DNA from 4 places in the Erwinia sp. 2186 genome. Region 3 is predicted to be linked to each of the others. Evidence: predicted binding sites of a transcription regulator. Region 3 holds the regulator's gene; each other region holds the start of a gene.
What was found. The regulator CRP, encoded in region 3, controls carbon source genes, mostly activating them, when cyclic AMP is high. The targets are predictions, from matches to a motif close to ATGTGANNNNNNTCACAT.
Positions count from the first base shown of each region.

Region 1: a site for CRP is predicted at 2,932-2,949, ahead of ACXKZG_RS19940 (glycine dehydrogenase). Genes of this name have one in related genera too.
Region 2: a site for CRP is predicted at 3,108-3,125, ahead of cdd (cytidine deaminase). Genes of this name have one in related genera too.
Region 4: a site for CRP is predicted at 3,357-3,374, ahead of ACXKZG_RS18525 (glycoside-pentoside-hexuronide (GPH):cation symporter). Genes of this name have one in related genera too.

Region 1 is NZ_CM173824.1:4,260,749-4,265,923, forward strand. Features, by position in the region: gene ACXKZG_RS19915 (amidohydrolase/deacetylase family metallohydrolase) at 1-116, opposite strand, end outside; gene ACXKZG_RS19920 (DUF4310 family protein) at 193-837, opposite strand; gene ACXKZG_RS19925 (DUF4311 domain-containing protein) at 850-1,626, opposite strand; gene ACXKZG_RS19930 (DUF4312 family protein) at 1,694-1,990, opposite strand; gene ACXKZG_RS19935 (SFCGS family glycine-rich protein) at 1,994-2,356, opposite strand; gene ACXKZG_RS19940 (glycine dehydrogenase) at 2,412-2,678, opposite strand; gene cybC (cytochrome b562) at 3,174-3,557, opposite strand; gene pmbA (metalloprotease PmbA) at 3,668-5,008, opposite strand; gene yjgA (ribosome biogenesis factor YjgA) at 5,173-5,175, shown strand, end outside.
Region 2 is NZ_CM173824.1:1,640,622-1,645,796, forward strand. Features, by position in the region: gene sanA (outer membrane permeability protein SanA) at 1-138, opposite strand, end outside; gene ACXKZG_RS07460 (NAD-dependent malic enzyme) at 302-1,999, opposite strand; gene cdd (cytidine deaminase) at 2,166-3,050, opposite strand; gene ACXKZG_RS07470 (CidB/LrgB family autolysis modulator) at 3,179-3,871, opposite strand; gene ACXKZG_RS07475 (CidA/LrgA family protein) at 3,864-4,259, opposite strand; gene metG (methionine--tRNA ligase) at 4,397-5,175, opposite strand, start outside.
Region 3 is NZ_CM173824.1:423,625-428,799, forward strand. Features, by position in the region: gene argD (bifunctional acetylornithine/succinyldiaminopimelate transaminase) at 1-182, shown strand, start outside; gene ACXKZG_RS01895 (YccS/YhfK family putative transporter) at 250-2,328, opposite strand; gene crp (cAMP-activated global transcriptional regulator CRP) at 2,387-3,019, opposite strand; gene ACXKZG_RS01905 (OsmC family protein) at 3,327-3,737, shown strand; gene ACXKZG_RS01910 (phosphoribulokinase) at 3,777-4,646, opposite strand; gene ACXKZG_RS01915 (creatininase family protein) at 4,825-5,175, shown strand, end outside.
Region 4 is NZ_CM173824.1:3,948,524-3,953,698, forward strand. Features, by position in the region: gene aceE (pyruvate dehydrogenase (acetyl-transferring), homodimeric type) at 1-491, opposite strand, end outside; gene pdhR (pyruvate dehydrogenase complex transcriptional repressor PdhR) at 635-1,399, opposite strand; gene aroP (aromatic amino acid transporter AroP) at 1,905-3,260, shown strand; gene ACXKZG_RS18525 (glycoside-pentoside-hexuronide (GPH):cation symporter) at 3,482-4,888, shown strand; gene ACXKZG_RS18530 (glycoside hydrolase family 43 protein) at 4,888-5,175, shown strand, end outside.

The DNA of each region.
Region 1 (5,175 bases), 1.1 Mb from region 3:
TCGGCAGTGGCCGTGCCCGTCACCTCCCCCAGCGCGGCGATTTTGCCGTCCTGCAGGGCGATATCCGTCACGCTGCCATCGGCAAGGCGTGCACGGCGAATAATCAGGTCATACATAACAAACTCCTTCTTGCACCGGATGGGATGACATCCGATTAAGCGGTTTACCCGAGATGGGTAAACCGCCGTTACATCAGAGCGCGACCGGGAAAATCGCACCCAGCAGCATGGCGCCGAGGATCGCGCCACCGGTAATCGGTTTGTTCCAGAGATAGAACAACAGTGCGCCGACCAGCGAACCCAGACCGATTGGAATCGATGCGGTCATTGCCGACAGGATGATCAGCGGCCCAAGGAAACGACCTGAGGAGTTACCCGCGCCCATCATCACGTCGGCACCGTAAGTGGAGTCGCTGTTGTTGATGGTGAACTTACGCGCGAGGATAATCAGGTAGCCAATCGCCACGCCAATCACCAGGCCTGTCACCAGCGAGGCGGCAAAGTTGGCGACCGGATAGACGATCCCGGCACCCAGCAGCAGCGCCGGCACGCCGAGGCCGACGCCGGTCTGAATGGCACCGCCGATATCGAGGATCCCGACCAGCGAACCTTCAATGATGCGGGCAAACAGGAAGCTGGCACCGAAGGCCGCTACCGCGCCATACACGCCGGTTTCCATGCCGGAACGCAGCATTGAAACGAAGGCCACTTCGTTAAACGCGCCCAGGCCATAGGTGTAGTACATGTGCGTTCCCGCAAACACCCCGGCTGACAGCAACCCGACGAAAATCGGGAAAGACCAGTCGGCATACCAGAAACCGCTTTTTGACTCTTCCATTGACCGTTCCTCTTATTTGCCGCTCAGGGAGTTGTGGATCATATCCAGCCAGCCTGGGACGCCCAGTTGGAAGGACTGCAGCACTTTCATATCGAAGCCGCGGAAGAAGCCGCTCAGCACGAACAGCAGCACAATCGCCGCCATCATCACCTTGGTGACTTTGTTCCAGCCGGCTTCTTCGACGCCTTTACCGATCAGGATACCCAGCACCAGGCCAGGGACGGCGTTACCCATGATCAGCTGCGCCAGGCCGCCGAAGATGGTGGCCCAGAAGCCCGATTTTTTGCCGGCATCGATCGCCGCCAGCCAGAAGATCACCGGCATCACGGTGTTCACCAGCAGGTTAGCCGCAGGCACCAGCACTTTCACTGCGGTCACCTGCAGCGCGGCCGGCACCGCTGAGGCGGTAGAGTTGAGGAAGGCCACGACGATCATGCCGATGATGCCGCAGGCAATCGCCATTTTTTTCGGATCGTGCAGGGTTTCTGCCACGTTGCGGTTTTTCACCATCAGTGCCGCCGCGCCCCAGTGTGGGATGATGCGGTGGTCAACGTCCTGGGTGAAAGAACCGGCTGCAACCGACGATGCCCAGGCGTTGAAGAAGAAGCCCAGGCCAAAGGAGAAGTGAGAAGCAGGATCGCCTTCACAGGAATTCAGTTCACCCAGTGTACGAAATGCCCCCATCCCCTGCGTTGTTGGCGCGTGGAACATGCGCGCCGCTCCGGCGCCAACGCCCACACCGACAAGACCGCCGATAATAAGTGACTTAAAGAGAATAATTAAAAACATCAGTCTTCCTTTCAGGCTTTCGCCAACGTTTTTAAATCAGGTTATTGCTGCCCTTACAGGCAGTGCTTTATTGCGAAACGAAACTGACTTTGTCAGTGTCGATCACCGTTACGTTGACGGTAATATCCAGCTCGACGCTGTAACTCCGCCGTTGTCTTGCCAGAAAGAAGAACAAAAACTTCTCCTGCCTGACACTCTCCCGGGCCTGAACCACCTTCACATCCTCTGGTTCAATCCGCAGCAGAACCTTGTTGGTCGATTTCAGCACGGTGTTCTGAACCCGGCTTAGCGCATCGGCAAAGGCGCGCTCTTTGCTGTCGCCTTTGCCGCTGACGTTCACCGTGGTAGTGAATTGTTCCTTCATCGATCAGCTACCGTGCTTCTTGTTCCACGCCTGAACCAGACGCTCGCCCAACTCTTCTTTGTCCATAAAGCCGAAGCCCAGTACGGTGGCACCTTCGTTGATGGCGGTAACGCCTTCGTCGACGGAACGCATACCGTGCTTCGCCTTGTAGCCATATTTGTTCTGTGCGGTGATCGCACCCGCGCCGCCGCTGCCGCAGAAGGAGATGCCGAAAGAGGCGCCTTCCGCTTTCATCACGTCGCCCAGCTTCATATCTGCCGCCACGCCAGGCACAACCACGGCTTTCCCGCCCGCTTTCTCAACGCCTGCCGCCACTTTCTGGCCTTTACCTAAACGATCGCCGATTACTACGATGACTTGTGACATGGTGAATTCCTCAATGTTGAATTTTTACCGGACCTGGCTGGCAGGCCCTGCGGGATTAGTCGTTTTCTTTCGCCACTTCAAAGTGGACGGAGAGCAGCCAGGCCTCTTCTTTTGGCAAATTGCCAAACAGATCGACCACCTGTTGCGCCAGAGCCATGGATTCCGGGGAGATATCTTCAAACAGCTCCTCTTCCACTTCAGGCAGCGGCTCGCCGGTCAGTGAGCGCAGCGCCATGGCCTTAACATGCGACGCCAGCATCTGCTGCTGAACAGCGTTAGGGACGATAGCTTTTGCCGCAAAGAGGTCGGCAATCTGCGCCATCACTTTGCCTGCCAGCGCCTGAATAGCCTGATCGTCGTCGGTCGTGCTCACGGATACCGCTCCATTATTCACTCTCTGCTCCTCATGTTCCGCTCGGACTCTGGCCTGAAACGGGGTTTATTCGCGTTACAAACAAATTAGTCCTCCGGCAGGCAACTGTGTAGACCGACTTTTTCCACTTCGAAGTGGAAATAGCACCGAGCGGTGTGGCTTGTGCCACAGAATCGTTAATTCATGCATAAAAGAGGAGGAAATGAGAGGAAAGTCACAGAACAGGGCTGGTATTCGCTAAGCCAATGCATTGACGGGAATTTTTTGCAGCGAAAAATGCGTCTGAAGAGGTCAGTGATATAGGAAAAACTTATCTCAGGGATATTTCAGCCATCGTTCAACAGGAAATTGGCGCGGAGCGGGAGAATGTCGGCAGGATAAAAGGCGTTATTTACAGGCGTGGCGTCACAGCGTAAATAAATGGGCTCCTGAGAGCCCGGGAAATTAACGAAACTTTTTGTGGTTCTCATTACGGGTTGCGGTGAATTTCTTCGCTTCCGCTTTCGCACCGGCCAGATCGCCCGCGTCGGCCAGCTTCATGCTGCTGTCAATCTGACCAATCAGCGTGTCGAGGCCCGCGTGGTAATCTTTGATTTCGGCACTGTCCGCGGGTTTGCCTTTCAGCTTATCCGGGGTTTGCGTTTTGGCATCTTCCGCCGCACCGCGCATGCTGGTCAGGGCTTTTTTAAACTCACCGACATCGTCGGTTTTACTGACGGTATGTAAACCCGCATTCAGGGTGTCCATATCGTCTTCCAGGCTGGCCATCGCCGACACGCTGGAGAACAACAGGGAGGCGGTCATCACGGCTAACAAGGCTCTACGCATTGCTCAATTCCTTCTTTTTATATGAGAAGTAAGACAATTTTTATTTGAAAAGCACGACAAAAAAGGGTGACCAAAAGGCCACCCCATAATAATACGCAAAAATGACGAAATTACTGCCCGGCGATTTTCATTTCGGGCAGCAGCACCGATCCACACTGAATGTTACTGCGCAGCTCAATATCGCTGCCGACGGTGACCATGTTCATCCACATGTCTTTGAGGTTGCCCGCGATGGTCACTTCGCTGACCGGATACTGAATCTCGCCGTTTTCAACCCAGAAGCCAGCCGCCCCGCGAGAATAATCGCCGGTCATGCCGCTCACGCCCTGCCCCATCAGCTCGGTGACCACCAGGCCGGTACCCATTTTCTTCAGCAGCTGATCGAAGCTGTCGCCCTGACCGGCGATGCGCCAGTTATGGATGCCGCCAGCGTGACCGGTGCTTTGCAGCCCCAGCTTGCGCGCCGAGTAGCTGGTTAACAGCCAGGTTTGCAGCACGCCATCTTTGACGATGTCACGCTGCTGGGTGCGCACGCCTTCGCTGTCGAACGGCGTCGAGGCCAGCCCTTTCAGCAGATGCGGCTGTTCCTGAATGGTCAGCCACTCCGGCAGGATCTGCTGGCCCATCGAATCGAGCAGGAAGGTGGATTTGCGGTAGACGCTGCCGCCGCTGATGGCCCCCACAAGGTGACCAAACAGGCCGGTGGCCACTTCCGCGGCAAACAGCACCGGTGCTTTCATGGTGGACAGCTTGCGCGGAGAAAGACGGGACAGGGTGCGACGGGCGCACTCTTCACCGACCCACTCCGGGGATTTCAGATCTTCAATCGCCCGGCCAATGGTATAGGCATAATCGCGTTCCATATCGCCATTGGCTTCGGCAATCACGCTGCTGGAGATCGAGTGGCGGCTGGAGGAGTATCCCTGGATCATGCCGTGGCTGTTACCGAACACCTTCATGCCGATATGGCTGTTAAAGCTGCCGCCTTCGGTGTTGGTGATGCGCTTGTCGGCCTTCAGCGCGGCCTGCTCTGCGCGGGCCGCCATTTCGATCGCCCGATCCGGATCGAGATCGGTCGGATGGAACAGATCGAGATCCGGCGCATCGAAGGCCAGCAGCTCACGATCCGCCGGACCGGCAAACGGATCCGCGGTGGTGAATTTGGCGATATCGATGGCGGCCTGCACGGTGCGCTTGATCGCATCCGGGCTAAGATCGGTAGAGGACGCGCTGCCCTTGCGGTTCTGATGATAAACGGTGATGCCAAGGGCACCATCGCTGTTGAATTCTACGTTTTCCACTTCGCCAAAGCGCGTGCTGACGCTGATGCCGGTGGTTTTGGTCACGGCGACTTCCGCTCCATCGGTGCTGACTTTTGCCAGTTCGAGTGCTGTTGCTACCGCCTGTTCGAGGGTTTTACGCTGTTCTGCAACTTGGGAGAGTAATTTCATCGACCTACCATATAATTAACAGAGGGCTTTTCTGGAGCGGGTAAAACGCCAGATTGCCTGACTCTTTAGTGATTAAGGTTCATTTGAGTCTAACAGACTCAGAGAACAATTTCGCAGTAGCCACGTAACCTGATAGCATGAGCCTCTTTTTTAGGGAGCCCCCAATG
Region 2 (5,175 bases), 1.2 Mb from region 3:
CTGGCGATGCGGCAGCGATTTCAGATTTTCGTAGATATAGGGAGCGGTTTTCCAGCTCATCCAGCGATCGAGGCCGAGCGCGGTCAGTACCATCAACGTCATGATGATAATCAGACCATAAATCAAGCGTTTTACCATGCCAGAGAGCGCTCAGACTTGCAGAAAAAGGGTGAATCAAGGCTACTTGACCCGGCGGGGTGAAGCAAGCAACAGCGCACCGGTTGGCGGATTTTCGCACAAATCGCCGGAAGAAAAGGGCAAAGTTGAGAGCCGGGTGCAGAAAGCACCCGGCCGCGATCAATCAGATTGAGGTCCGACGATAGTTACGGTATTGCGGCAGCCAGAAATTGGCCGCAATTGACTTGGACAGCACGTCTTCAGAGGTGACGACCGCCACGCCTGCTAACTGTGCGGCTTTGCCGACAGCCATAGCGATCAGTTTCGATACGCCCTGGATATCTTTCACTTCTGGCAGCACCGGGCCGACGCCATCGTTAACCAGCGGTGAGCAGTCGGCTAAGGCACGGCTGGCGGCCATCAGCATGCTGTCGGTGACGCGGGTAGCGCCGGACGCAATCACCCCAAGGCCAATGCCAGGGAAGATATACGAGTTATTGCACTGGGCGATAGGGTAGGTTTTCTCTTTCCACATCACCGGAGAGAATGGGCTACCGGTTGCCACCAGCGCGGCACCATCGGTCCAGGCCATAATGTCCTGCGGCGTGGCTTCAACCCGTGACGTCGGGTTGGACAGCGGCATGACGATAGGGCGCGGGCAGTGCTTATGCATCTCGCGGATAATCTCTTCGCTGAACAGACCCGGCTGGCCGGAAACACCGATCAGGATATCCGGCTGGGCGTGACGCACCACATCCAGCAGCGAAATGGCGTCGGAGCTGGCATGCCAGTCCGCCAGGTTTTCGCTTTTCTGCACCAGCTTGCTCTGGAAGTTCAGCAGGTTAGGCAATTTGTCGGTCAGCAGACCGAAGCGGTCCACCATAAACACGCGGGCGCGGGCTTCCTCATCGCTCAGGCCTTCGGACTTCATCTGCGCGATAATTTGCTCGGCGATGCCGCAACCGGCAGAGCCTGCACCAAGGAATACCACTTTCTGCTGGCTCATGGTGCTGCCCGCCGCACGGCTGGCGGCAATCAGCGTACCCAGCGTAACGGCGGCGGTGCCCTGAATATCATCATTGAAGCAGCAAACTTCGTCACGGTAGCGTTCGAGGATCGGCATCGCATTTTTCTGTGCGAAGTCTTCAAACTGCAGCACCACGTTCGGCCAGCGGCTCTTCACCGCCTGAATGAACTCGTGGACGAAGTTATCGTACTCTTCGCCGGTGATGCGCGGATGACGCCAGCCCATATACAGCGGGTCATTCAGCAATTGCTGGTTGTTGGTGCCGACGTCCAGCACGATTGGCAAGGTGTACGCCGGGCTGATACCGCCACAGGCGGTGTACAGCGAGAGCTTACCAATGGGAATGCCCATGCCGCCGATGCCCTGGTCGCCCAGGCCGAGAATGCGTTCGCCGTCGGTAACGACGATCACTTTGACATTCTGCTTGGTGGCGTTTTGCAGCATATCTTCGATGTTGCCGCGGTTCGGATAGGAGATAAACACGCCACGGGCACGACGATAGATTTCGGAGAAGTGTTCACAGGCCGCGCCGACGGTGGGGGTGTAAATAATCGGCATCATCTCTTCAAGATGGTTGTCCAGCAGACGGTAGAAGAGAGTTTCGTTGGTGTCCTGAATATTGCGCAGATAAACGTGTTTGTCGTTATCGTTTTTGAAGTCCTGAAACTGCTTCCAGGCACGCTTAGCTTGCTCTTCGATGGTTTCCACCGTTTCAGGCAGCAGGCCGCGCAGGTTAAATTCATTTCGCTCTTCTACAGAGAAGGCGCTTCCCTTATTCAACAACGGGAATTCCAGCAAAATAGGGCCGGCATAAGGAATATACAGCGGTCGTTTACTTTCGTATTCGAGTTCCATGCAATCAATACTCATTCGGATCGGGATGTTGTGGGCCAATCCTAAAATAATTAGTCTGAAAGTACAGCTTTTGTTAACGGGTTATAACAAAAGGAACGGTTTTTATTCAATTTTTGCGAAAGCTGAACAGGATGCAGCGTAACGCTGCATCCTGGCGTTGAAGGGATCAGTCCAGCGGAACGGTGGTCAGATTGGCGCAGCCCAGCGCGTGCAACGTCGCCTGAGTCGCCTGGCGCTGAATGACCCTGGCATCTGGCGCTTCTGCCAGCACCGCGCGCTGAATGCTCAGCACATCATGGCCGGCAAGGCTGAGCAGGTTGAGGGCGGCTTGTAACGGCGGCAGGCTGGGGTTGAAGGCGGCATTTTCCGCGTAGCTGCCGGCGAAGATCGCGCCGTCTGCGGATTGCAGCGCCACGCCGCTCCAGGCCTGGGTATAAGGCGCATGACTGCGGTTGGCGGCCTGCAGCGCGGCTTGCGTCAGCGCATCGCCTTTGATGCTCAGCTGGTGGTCTACGTCATCCAGCAGCAGCGTTTTGATCTCCAGATCGCGCGGGCCGAAGGCATCGGGCAGATAGTCTCCCAGCGTGGCCGGTGCGCGGCCCGGAAGATGAATGTTCAGCGCGGTGCCGCTGTTTAGCTCATTCATAAACTGGCGGCAGTGACCGCAAGGCGTGTAATTGACGGTGATGGCTTCCAGCGACGCTTCGCCGCGCATCCAGGCGTGGGTGACCGCACTTTGTTCGGCATGCACGGTTTGCTGCATGGTCGCGCCAACAAACTCCATATTGGCACCGAAATAGAGGTGTCCGCTTTTGCCTCTTGCCAGCGCGCCAACATTAAAGTGGGAGAGGGGCGCCACGGCGCAGGCGGCAGCCAGCGGCAGCAGAGCAAAAGCCAGCTCACGATCGTCCAGGCCTGATGCGGATTTAACGTCAGCTACCTGCGCTGGCGTCAGGAATGCCTGAAAGTCAGCAGCGGAAAGGATCGGCAGCAGGGCGGTTTGCAGGGCTGTCGGCAGCGTGGCAAACGCGGCTTGAAAACGTGGGTGCATTATCGGGCCTCTTTAACTGGTTCGGCCGCTAAGTGTAGCGGGCAGTTGCTGAGTTATATGTGATTGATATCACGCAAGCAATGCAATTTATGAAAGCGAATTACAAAATGCGCGACGCATCGCAAATTTTAACCCCAAAGGTGCATCAGCAACGGGAACAGAAAAGGCGCCAGCAGCGAGGTAATAATCCCGCAGATTACCAGCGCCAGCGAGCTGTAAGCCCCTTCCTGATAATCCAGCTCCGCACAGCGCGCGGTGCCCAGCGCATGGGAGGCGTTGCCAATCGCCAGCCCGCGCGAAGGCTTGCCGGTAATCTTCAGCAGGTTCAGCAGCATATGACCAAATACCGCTCCCAGCACGCCGGCGATCAGCACACAGATCGCGCTGATCGCCGGAATGCCGCCTAAGGTGCCAGATACGGCCATCGCGATCGGCGTGGTGACCGACTTCGGCATAATGGTGGCGGCAATCTGCGGCGTGGCACCCATCCACAGCGCAATCGCCGTCCCGGAGACCATCGCCGTCATGCTGCCCATAAAGCAGACGCCAATAATCGACTTCCAGCGCGCGCGGATCTGATGCATCTGCTCATACAGCGGAATGGCTAACGCCACGACAGAAGGCTGAAGAAGATGGTTAAGCACCGAGCTACCCTGGAAATAGCGCGCATAGGGCATCTGAATCAGTAACAGCAGCGGGATGATCACCGCCATTGATACCAGCAGCGGATTGACCAGCGAGATTTTTACCTTTGCCGCCACGCGACGTGCGGCAAAAAACACCATCACCGTCAGCGGCAGTGACCACCAGATATCACTCATCGCCGGCTCCTGGTTTGATCAGCGGACGGCTGTGTAACCGGTGTGACACCAGTCCGACGGTCAGCAGCACGATAAAGGTACTCAGCACGCAGGAGACCACGATCGGGCCAAACTGCGCGCTCAGAATATCGGTGTAGCTCATGATGCCGACGCTGATTGGCACAAACAGCAGGCCCATATAGCGGATCAACAGAGTGCTGCCGGGTTTCACCCAGTCCACCGGCAGGATCTGCAACGCCAGCAGACCAAACAGGATCAGCATACCAATAATGCTGCCGGGGATCGTCACGGGCAGCAGGCCAGCCAGGGCTGTTCCGGCATAGAGACAGAGGTAAATGATGACAAAGGCGCGAAGGTATTGCCAACCAAGGGACAGGGCGGTACGCATGATAAGCTCCTGGTTTTAAGAACGTTAATCATACGATGAAATGCTAAAACGTGCTATCGGTCACACTGGGCAGAAGAGACAAACAAAAAAGGGGCGAACCTGAATTCGCCCCTTAAACATCTTAACGCAACGGGAAGTTATTTAACCTGCATACCCGGCTGAGCGCCGCTGTCGGCACCGAGGATAAACAGATCTTTGCCGCCAGGGCCGGCAGACAGCACCATGCCTTCTGACACGCCGAAACGCATTTTGCGCGGTGCCAGGTTGGCCACCACCACCGTTAAACGACCTTCCAGCACCGATGGGTCTGGATAGGCGGCGCGGATACCGGAGAAGATCTGGCGCGTTTCGTCGCCACCCATATCCAGCACCAGACGCAGCAGCTTGTCAGAACCCTCCACCAGCTCAGCGGTTTTGATCAACGCCACGCGCATATCCACTTTGGCAAAGTCATCAAAGCTGATGGTGTCGCCAACGCCGGCATCGGCTGAAGCAGCTGCTACCGTAGGTTTTGCCTCGCCGGATTTTTTCGCTTTGCTGTCTGCAACCGCAGGCGCATTGGCCACCGCAGCATCTTCTTTCGAGGCTTCAATCAGCGCGTTGACTTTGTCCATTTCAATGCGGCTGTACAGCGCTTTGAAGGCCGAGATTGTATGGTCCAGCAGCGGCTGCTGAATGCCATCCCAGCTCATTTCCACATTGAGGAAGGCTTCGGTGCGTTCGGTCAGTGATGGCAGCACCGGTTTCAACCAGGTCATCAGTACGCGGAACATGTTGATGCCCATCGAGCAGATCGCCTGCAGATCGGCATCGCGGCCTTCCTGCTTGGCGACAACCCACGGTGCCTGCTCGTCGACGTAGCGGTTTGCCACATCGGCCAGCGCCATGATTTCGCGCACGGCACGACCGAACTCGC
Region 3 (5,175 bases):
TGAAGCCACAACATGCGGGCAAAGCGCGCGATATTCTGAATGCCGCCGCCGCTGAAGGGGTGATGATCCTGAATGCCGGTACCGATGTGATCCGCTTTGCGCCCTCGCTGGTGATTGAGCCGACCGACATTGAAGAAGGCATGGCGCGCTTCGCCAAAGCCGTCGAAAAAGTCCTGTCTTAACCGACAAAAACGGGAGCTGAGTGGCTCAGCTCCCGATCCGCGCCTGCCGTTCTCCGCACCATTCTGCTTACGTCGACTTCCTTAACCGTCGGGACAACCAGCGCCCATGATGCGGCCGCGCGCTCCACGCCAGTGACGAGATGGTGTGCATCACGCTGAGGTGCCCCAGGATCCGCTTCACATGCCTTTCCAGGATGGTCACCGGCCCCTGATTCAACTCCATCTGCGTATCCAGCACGTTCGCTTCTGAGCTCGGCCCGTCATACTCCAGCCGCTGTTGGCAACGCTGCAACGCAACCTCACAGGCCTGCAGATAACGCTCCGCCAGCGACGAGGTCAGCATGGTGTGTTCCCGCGCCAGCGTGGTCATGGCATTGATATGCTCGACGATAAACTGGCTGTGCGTCACCCACAGTTTCATATCCGCCAGATAGCTGGGATCAAAGCCTGGCTCCTGCATCGACTGATTGAGCGAGTTGAACAGGGCGTTGTGCGCCTGATTAACGCGGATACGCTGATAGGCCAGCTTTACCGGGTCCTGTTCATTCCCCAGCAATAACCGCAGCGCATCCTGATAGGTTTCCAGCGCGTCATGCGCATTCTGCCGCAGCAACCCGCTTTGCCATTGCGGCCACAACCAGATGGTACCGCCGAAGGCAATCAGGCAACCCATCAGCGTATCCAGTAAACGCGGCAGCAGGAAGTCTGCGCCGTTAAGCGAGAGCAGCTGCAACGAATACACGGCGGTGACCGTAAAGCCAATCATCGCAAAGCCGTAGAATTTACGGATAAACAGGTAGCTGATAAGGGTGATGGCTAACATCACCAGCAGCACGATGGATTCGGGTGCCTGCAGGCGCAAGGTCACCGCGGCAATCACCAGCCCGGCCAGCGTGCCCAGCGCACGGTGCTGGATGCGGACGCGGGTTGCGCTGTAACCGTTCTGGCTGACAAACATGACCGTCATCAGGATCCAGTAGGGTTTGGGCAGATTAAAGAACAGCGCCAGCGAACTGGCAAAGGTGAGCATCACCGCGAAGCGGGCGGCGGTGCGCAAGGCGGCCGATTTCAGCGACAAATAGCTTCTGATGGCCGGCAGCAGCGGCAGTCGGCGCTGCCGGTCAGCCATCAAATCGCGCTGATAAAGGGGACGCTGGGTACGCAGCACCCGACCAATGCGGCTGAAGTGGTAATAGCAGAAGGTGCCCACCGGGTTATCCGGATTCTGCCGTGAGATCTTCTCCAGCGCCTGAAGCTGCTTATCCATGGTGAAGCGCTCGGGCAGCTTGTGGTAGAGGATATCGTCGGCCAGTTCACGCAGCCTGGCAGCGATGGTCTGCGCGTTCCAGCGGATCACCGCTTCGGCATGGCTTTGCTCCACCAGCTTTTGTACTTCTTCCGGCTGATGCAGGCTGACGGAGATGTGCTCCTGCAAATCCAGCGCGATTTGAAACGCGCGGGTCAGCCGCTTGTGGTGATTGTTGTTGGTGGCTGACAGCATATGCATCTGCTGATAGCAGGTGGTGATCAGGTCGACCGCTTTTTGCTGGCGCGCCAGCAGCGGAGGCAGGGCTTTCTCCGGATCGGTGAGTTTGGTCAGCAGGGTGTATTTCGCTTCGCAGTAACCCGCCAGCTCGCGATAGAGCAGGCTTAAGGTTTCCCGCAGCGGCTGCTCTTTCCACAGCCAGAACCAGACCCAGTTGAACACGCCGTACCAGATGGTGCCGAGCACGTAGAGCATCGGCGGTTCCCACACCGGCATGCGTCCTGCCAGGCTAAGGGTGAAGATTGCGGCTATCAGCGAGCCGGGCAGCAGGCGGCCATGCAGCGGGCTGATTTCACCGGTGACGCCCAGCAGCATCGCCATCGAAAACAGGATCACGGGCAGGGGAACGTGGTGACCGGCAAGATACTGGATCAGGAAACTGCTGAAGGCGAACAGGCTTCCGCCAACGATCAGGCGTTTGAAAAAGCGCTTATGAGGAGTATCAAGGCCAGCGAGGTTGCAACAGGCAGGGACTAAGGAAAACAGCAACCCTTTTTGCAAGTCGCCCAGTAGCCATCCCATCGCTACCGGTAAACAGAGCACCAGCGTCTGGCGCAATGCGTAGTTGATCTCCGGGTGATAAATCAGTCGACGCCACATCACTCCACACCAAATAAAAAGGCGCAACACCAGGTGTTGCGCCGTGGATCAGAGCCGATTAGCGAGTGCCGTAGACAACGATAGTTTTACCGTGTGCCGAGATCAGGTTCTGATCTTCCAGCATCTTCAAAATGCGTCCCACTGTTTCACGAGAACAGCCAACGATTTGCCCAATTTCCTGGCGGGTGATCTTGATCTGCATCCCATCCGGGTGCGTCATGGCGTCCGGTTGTTTTGCCAGGTTCAGCAAGGTCTGCGCGATGCGACCCGTCACATCGAGGAAAGCTAAATTGCCCACTTTCTCAGAAGTGACCTGCAAGCGATTCGCCATCTGTGCAGACAGGCGCATCAGAATGTCAGGGTTAACCTGGATCAGCTGACGGAATTTTTTGTAAGAGATTTCAGCCACTTCACAGGCTGTCTTCGCGCGTACCCACGCGCTACGCTCCTGACCTTCTTCAAACAGGCCAAGCTCGCCAATAAAGTCGCCCTGATTGAGGTAAGACAGGATCATCTCTTTGCCTTCTTCATCCTTGATAAGCACCGCTACTGAACCTTTGACGATATAGTAGAGGGTTTCTGCCTTTTCACCCTGATGAATCAGCGTGCTCTTGGATGGATACTTATGAATATGGCAATGAGACAGGAACCATTCAAGTGTCGGGTCTGTTTGCGGTTTGCCGAGAACCATTCGCTGTTATCCTCTGTTGTAATCGTGCCTAAATACAGGGGCAGAGTTCCCTGCCAGGCGTTGAAATAGTCAAGCGTTTCCCATCAGGAAATTTATTCGGGCCTCTGTTAAAAGCCTGGCTCGTTATGCGATTCGTTTCGTCGTGCCTGTAGAGTACTGACGAAAATATTACAGCTTTGTTTGTAGCACAGCTTTCAACGAGTGTCTTGTGTTGTCTCGCTTCAGCATAGTGCGAAAATTGCCGCATTGCCGTTTTTCTGCCTAAAGCGTAATCTGGCGATAACTGAATGAATTAGAGGAAATTGTTATGCAGGCTCGAGTCAAGTGGGTTGAAGGGTTAACGTTTTTGGGAGAATCCTCATCCGGGCATCAGGTTCTGATGGACGGAAATGCGGGCGATAAAGCCCCGAGCCCGATGGAGATGGTGTTGATGGCCGCGGGCGGATGCAGCGCAATCGACGTGGTTTCCATTCTGCAGAAGGGCCGCCACGACGTAAAGGATTGCGAAGTGAAGCTCAGCTCCGAACGCCGTGAAGAGGCCCCGCGCCTGTTCACCCACATCAATCTGCACTTTATCGTCACCGGCGTGGCCTTAGGCGATAAAGCGGTGTCGCGTGCCGTCGATCTCTCCGCGGAGAAATATTGCTCGGTGGCACTGATGCTGGGCAAGGGCGTGGAAATCACCCACAGCTATGAAGTGATTGAGTTACCGGCGTAAGTCATCCCATCAAAGCCCTAAGCCCCGTGCCCGCGGGGCTTACTCTATTTTCTTACCCTGGATCAGACGCTTCACCAGCGGCCCCATAATCAGCTCCATCGCCAGCCCCATCTTGCCGCCCGGCACCACCAGCGTATTAATGTGCGAGATAAAGGATCCCTGCAGCATCGACAGCAAATACGGGAAGTCGATATCTTCCAGCGCCTGGAAATGGATCACCACAAAGCTTTCATCCAGCGACGGGATACCGCGCGCCGCGAACGGGTTAGAGGTATCCACCGTCGGCACACGCTGGAAGTTAATGTGCGTGCGGGAGAACTGCGGCGTAATAAAGTTGATGTAATCCTCCATGGATCGCACCACCGAATCCATCACCGCTTCGCGTGAGTGGCCGCGTTCGCTGGTATCGCGCACCAGTTTCTGGATCCACTCCAGGTTCACGATCGGTACCACGCCAACCAGCAAATCAACCTGCTGCGAGACATTGTTCTGCGGCGTCACCACGCCGCCATGCAGCCCTTCATAAAACAGCACGTCGGTCGGTTCCGGCAGGGGTTGCCACGGCGTAAAGGTTCCCGGAACCTGATTCCAGGGGACCGCTTCATCATAGGTGTGCAGATATTTGCGGGATTTGCCGCTGCCTGACCGGCCATATTCCGCGAAGGTCTGTTCGAGCAGGGCGAAGTCATTGGCTTCCGGGCCGAAATAGCTGATATGGCGGCCCATATCGCGCGCTTTACGGATCGCCATATCCATTTCAGGACGGGTATAACGGTGAAAGCTGTCGCCTTCGACTTCGGCGGCATGCAGATTCAGCTGCTGGAAAATTTTTCTGAAGGCCAGGCTGGTGGTGGTGGTTCCCGCCCCGCTGGAGCCGGTGACGGCAATAACCGGATGTTTGGCTGACATGCGCATACCTCCCTGAGTAAAGTCACATCGATCACGCATTGGTACCATGTTTCGCGCACGGGTGTCATCTTTGCCACTCTCTGATGCCAAAAAAGCAACGCTGCGCCGCATTTTTGCTGCTTCAATTCGGCCACGAATATCCGCAGACTGACAAAAATGATGCAGGAGAAGGTGCCAGATGAATATGCCGTCGTCACGCTGGTGGTGGGATCTTTCCACCCGAGAATTCAGTGAGCTGGACATGGATAAAGTGATCGCGGTGCTGCCGATTGGCGCCGTCGAGCAGCATGGTCCGCACCTGCCGGTCCGGGTGGATGCCGCCATCAACGCGGGCATTATTGCGCGCGCGGTCGAGTTAATGCCGGCGGATTTGCCGGTACTGATCCTCCCGGCGCTGCCGGTGGGGAAATCCGATGAGCACCTCAATTTTCCCGGCACCTTAACCCTTCCTTATGAGGTGTTGGGTAAAGTCTGGTTTGAGGTGGCGAAAAGCGCCTGGCGTGCCGGGATCCGTAAACTGATTTTCTGG
Region 4 (5,175 bases), 1.4 Mb from region 3:
TTCATCTGCTCTTCAGTCAGGCGGCCTTCAAGGAAGGCACGTGCGTAAACGCCCGGAGAGATGTGGCCCTGGAAGTACACCAGATCGCCGCCGTCTTTTTCGCTACGCGCACGGAAGAAGTGGTTAAAGCACACTTCATAGATGGTCGCAGAAGACTGGAAGGAGGACATGTGACCACCGAGGTCCAGATCTTTCTTCGATGCACGCAGAACGGTCATGATGGCGTTCCAGCGAATTGCGGAACGGATACGACGTTCGAGAGAAGTATTGCCCGGATAGTCCGGCTCGTCTTCAACAGCAATAGAGTTGACGTAGTTGCGGGCATTCACGCCTGCCGCGATTTTTACGCCACCTTTACGTGCTTCGCTCATTACCTGGTCGATCAGGAACTGTGCGCGCTCAACACCTTCTTCACGGATGACCGATTCGATCGCCTGTAGCCAGTCGCGAGTTTCGATCGGATCCACGTCATTGTGTAAACGTTCTGACATGGGGGTATTCCTTATCTGTGTCTAATACGTTGAATTGTCTGGAGCCTGTCCCGCTGTGTCCGCAATCCTTCAGGCACAGTGAGACAGGCTCGTCGTGTATACCTTGCCAGTGGCAGGGCATAGTTCCGCGTTATGGTTACGCGTTAGTCCTTACGTTGCTGTAATCGTCGTAAGGAGCGCTCTCTGCGACTCTGCTCCCGACTTCTGTCCAGCAATATTTCCTCGATAAACGCCAGGTGACGGTGTGAGGCTTCGCGCGCCTTTTCGGGTTCGCGTGCCACAATCGCCTCAAAAATTCTGGCGCGGTGACCGCCTACTTTTGCCAGCATTTCCCGGCGCGAGTAGAGCAATTCGAAGTTCTGTCTGACGTTCTGTTCCAGCATCGGCCCCATGCTGCGGAGTAAATGCAGCAGCACCACATTATGGGCCGCTTCTGTTACAGCGATCTGATACTGCATCACCGCATCCGCTTCTGCGTCCAGATCCCCGCTGTCTTGTGCGGTCTGGATCTGCACATGGCAGTGGCGAATACGTTCAAAATCATCGTCCGTGCCCCGGAGCGCGGCGTAATACGCGGCGATCCCTTCCAGTGCATGGCGCGTTTCCAGCAGGTCAAACTGGGATTCCGGGTGGTCAGCCAGCAGTTCAACAAGCGGGTCGCTCAGGCTTTGCCACAGGCTGGTTTGCACAAAGGTGCCACCGCCCTGACGACGCAGCAGTAAACCTTTCGCTTCCAGACGTTGGATAGCTTCACGCAGAGAAGGACGGGAGACATCAAACTGTTTTGCGAGCTCACGTTCCGGGAGCAGCTTTTCACCCGGACGCAGGGTCCCTTCCATAATCAGGGACTCGAGCTGTTGCTCGATAGCATCGGATAGCTTTGGTTGGCGGATTTTACTGTAGGCCATCATCCCTTCTTCTGCCATTTGCCGAAGTTAATTGGTAATACCAATTGCAAAAAGGTGCCCGTAAACTAACAAAGTATTCACCTTATGTCCATATGGCAACCCACTGAAACAGGACCCACGTCTCGTTTTCCCATAGAGGAAGAGTCCCGAAAATGGGGTGGAAAAGCGGGGTGTTTCAAATGTTAAATTTTTTAACTTTTCTGAAACAAGGCAAGCGTTTAGTGGGTAAAAATCCACCTGCCATAAGGCAACGTTATTCGTCTTTTGGTCGGGTTTGTGACAGAAACATGAATTGTGATTAAGCGATGAATTTTTAGGCATTCTCCCGCACAAAAAGCGAAAGCGAGTGCAATAGCCCCCGCTTATCACTATTCTTGTCGCGAAGGTAGCATGAGCCTCTTTTTAGTGTCTCTGGCACTGTAAATTTTTCAATACGTTACCTGTGACAACTGACTGACAAAGACGCGTCTTTTGTTGAAAATAATAACGACATCATGAGGTTTATATGGAACAAACACAGGGCGAAACGCTGAAGCGGGGATTGAAAAACCGCCATATTCAGCTGATCGCGTTGGGCGGTGCCGTGGGTACCGGCCTGTTTCTCGGCATTGCCGATACCATCCGCATGGCGGGCCCGTCGGTGCTGCTGGGCTACGCGATCGGCGGCTTTATTGCCTTCCTGATTATGCGCCAGCTGGGTGAAATGGTGGTCGAAGAGCCGGTAGCCGGTTCCTTCAGCCACTTTGCCTACAAGTACTGGGGCAATTTTGCCGGTTTCGCCTCTGGCTGGAACTACTGGATCCTGTATGTGCTGGTGGCGATGGCGGAACTGACCGCCGTCGGCAAATACATCCAGTACTGGTATCCGGATATTCCGACCTGGGTGTCTGCCGCCGTGTTCTTCGTGGTGATCAATGCCATCAACCTGACCAACGTAAAAGTGTACGGTGAGATGGAGTTCTGGTTCTCGATCATTAAAGTGGCTGCGGTCGTGGCGATGATTGTGTTCGGCTGCTGGTTACTGTTCGGTGGCCATGCCGGACCTGAAGCGCGCGTCTCCAACCTGTGGGATCGTGGCGGTTTCTTCCCGAACGGCATTTCCGGTCTGGTGATGGCGATGGCGGTGATCATGTTCTCCTTCGGTGGCCTTGAGCTGGTTGGCATCACCGCGGCAGAAGCGGATAACCCAGAGCAAAGCATCCCGAAAGCGACCAACCAGGTACTGTACCGCATCCTGATCTTCTATATCGGCTCACTGACCGTGCTGCTGTCGCTGTATCCGTGGACCAAAGTGATTGGCGGAGCCAGCCCGTTCGTGATGATTTTCCACGAGCTGGGCGACAGCCTGGTGGCGAATGCGCTGAACGTGGTGATCCTGACGGCGGCGCTGTCGGTATATAACAGCTGCGTTTACTGCAACAGCCGTATGCTGTTTGGCCTGGCGCAACAGGGCAACGGCCCGAAAGCGCTGCTGAAGGTCGATTCACGCGGCGTGCCGGTAATGGCCATCGCGGTTTCTGCTGCCGCCACCGCCTTCTGCGTACTGATCAACTATCTGATGCCGGGTGAGGCCTTCGGTCTGCTGATGGCTCTGGTGGTGTCGGCGCTGGTGATTAACTGGGCGATGATCAGCCTGGCGCACCTGAAGTTCCGCCGTAAGAAAGATCAGCAGGGCGTGGTCACCCGCTTTAAGGCGCTGCTGTATCCCGTGGGTAACTATCTCTGCCTGCTGTTCCTGGCCGGTATTCTGGTGATTATGGCGATGACGCCAGGCATGGCGATCTCCGTCTGGTTGATCCCGGTGTGGATTGCCATTCTGGGCGTGGGCTATATGCTCAAGTCGCGGTCTCAGAAAGCCTGACAGCAAGAGGGCACGCCCGTGCCCTCTTCTTTTACTTCCGCTCGTTCACCAGTTCTGCTTACTGTTCATCGTCGGCTTCCTCGCCTGAAAGCATAAATGTTATCCACCTCACACTTTCTCGCCGACAGGGATTTTGTCCATCTCTGCGACGCTTTCCACCAGCGCAAATCACCCCTAAGCCATTAATACTGCACTTCATGATTCCAGTAAGGGAAAAATCCATGAAGGGCACTGCACTTTCGATTAAAGAGAAGATTGGCTACGGCATGGGCGATGCGGGCTGCAATATGATCGGCGGCGCCATCATGCTGTTCCTTAATTATTTCTACACAGACGTGTTTGGTCTGGCGCCCGCGCTGGTCGGCGTGCTGCTGCTGTCGGTACGGGTTATCGATGCGGTGACCGACCCAATCATGGGCGCGATTGCCGACAGAACGCAGAGCAAATATGGCCGCTTCCGGCCCTGGCTGCTGTGGATTTCCCTGCCCTATGTGCTGTTCAGCGTGCTGATGTTTACCACGCCAGAATGGACCTATAACAGCAAGGTTATCTATGCCTTTGTCACCTACTTCCTGATGTCGCTGACCTATACGGCGATCAATATTCCCTATTGCTCGCTGGGCGGCGTGATCACCAATGACCCGAGCGAACGCGTCTCCTGCCAGTCTTACCGCTTTGTGATGGTCGGTATCGCCACCCTGATCCTGTCCCTTTCCCTGCTGCCGATGGCGGAGTGGTTTGGCGGAGAAAACAAAGCCCGCGGTTACCAAATGGCGATGAGCGTGCTGGCGCTGATTGGCCTGTGCATGTTCCTGTTCTGTTTCGCCACGGTGCGCGAACGTATCCACCCGGCGGTGCCCAGCAATGACGATCTGAAATCTGACCTGAAGGCCGTGTGGAAAAACGACCAGTGGGTTCGCATCCTTTTGCTGACCTTCTGCAACGTCTGCCCCGGCTTTATCCGTATGGCGGCCACCATGTACTACGTCACCTGGGTGATGGGCCAGTCAACGCACTTCGCCACGCTGTTTATCAGCCTGGGCGTCATTGGCATGATGATTGGCAGTACGCTGGCGAAGGTGATGACCGACCGCTGGTGCAAACTGAAGGTATTTTTCTGGACCAACATCGTGCTGGCGATTTTCTCCAGCGGCTTCTACTTCCTCGATCCTCACGCTACCGTGCTGGTGGTAGTGATGTACTTTGTGCTGAATATCCTGCATCAGATCCCTTCGCCGCTGCACTGGTCGCTGATGGCCGACGTGGATGACTACGGTGAATGGAAAACCGGGAAACGCATTACCGGCATCAGCTTCTCCGGCAATCTGTTCTTCCTGAAAGTGGGACTTGCGGTCGCCGGTGCCATGGTGGGCTTCCTGCTCTCTTATTATGGCTACGACGCTGGCGCCAAAGCGCAGGCACCGAGTGCCATCAACGGCATTATGCTGCTGTTTACCGTGATCCCTGGCGTGGGCTATCTGATCACCGCCGGCGTGGTTCGCCTACTGAAAGTGGATCGTCCGATGATGCTGCAAATCCAGCAGGACCTGGAGAAGCGTCGGCAGAATTTCCAGGAATTGAACGACTATCACGACAGTAAATCCCCAACCAAACCGGTGAATACATAATGACTTCCTCACTCTGGCAAAACCCGTTAATCGAGCAGCGCGCCGATCCTTTTATCCTGTTCGATCGCGGCAGCTACTACTTTATCGCCTCAGTCCCGGAATATGACCGGCTGGAAATCCGTCAGGCAAAAACGCTGGCCGCACTGGCTGAGGCCTCGCCGGTTGTGGTTTGGCGAAAACCAGACAGCGGCGAAATGAGCGAGCTGATCTGGGCACCCGAACTGCACAGAATCGACGGTATCTGGGTCATCTACTTTGCCGCGGCGCCCACCCAGGCGATCAAAGAC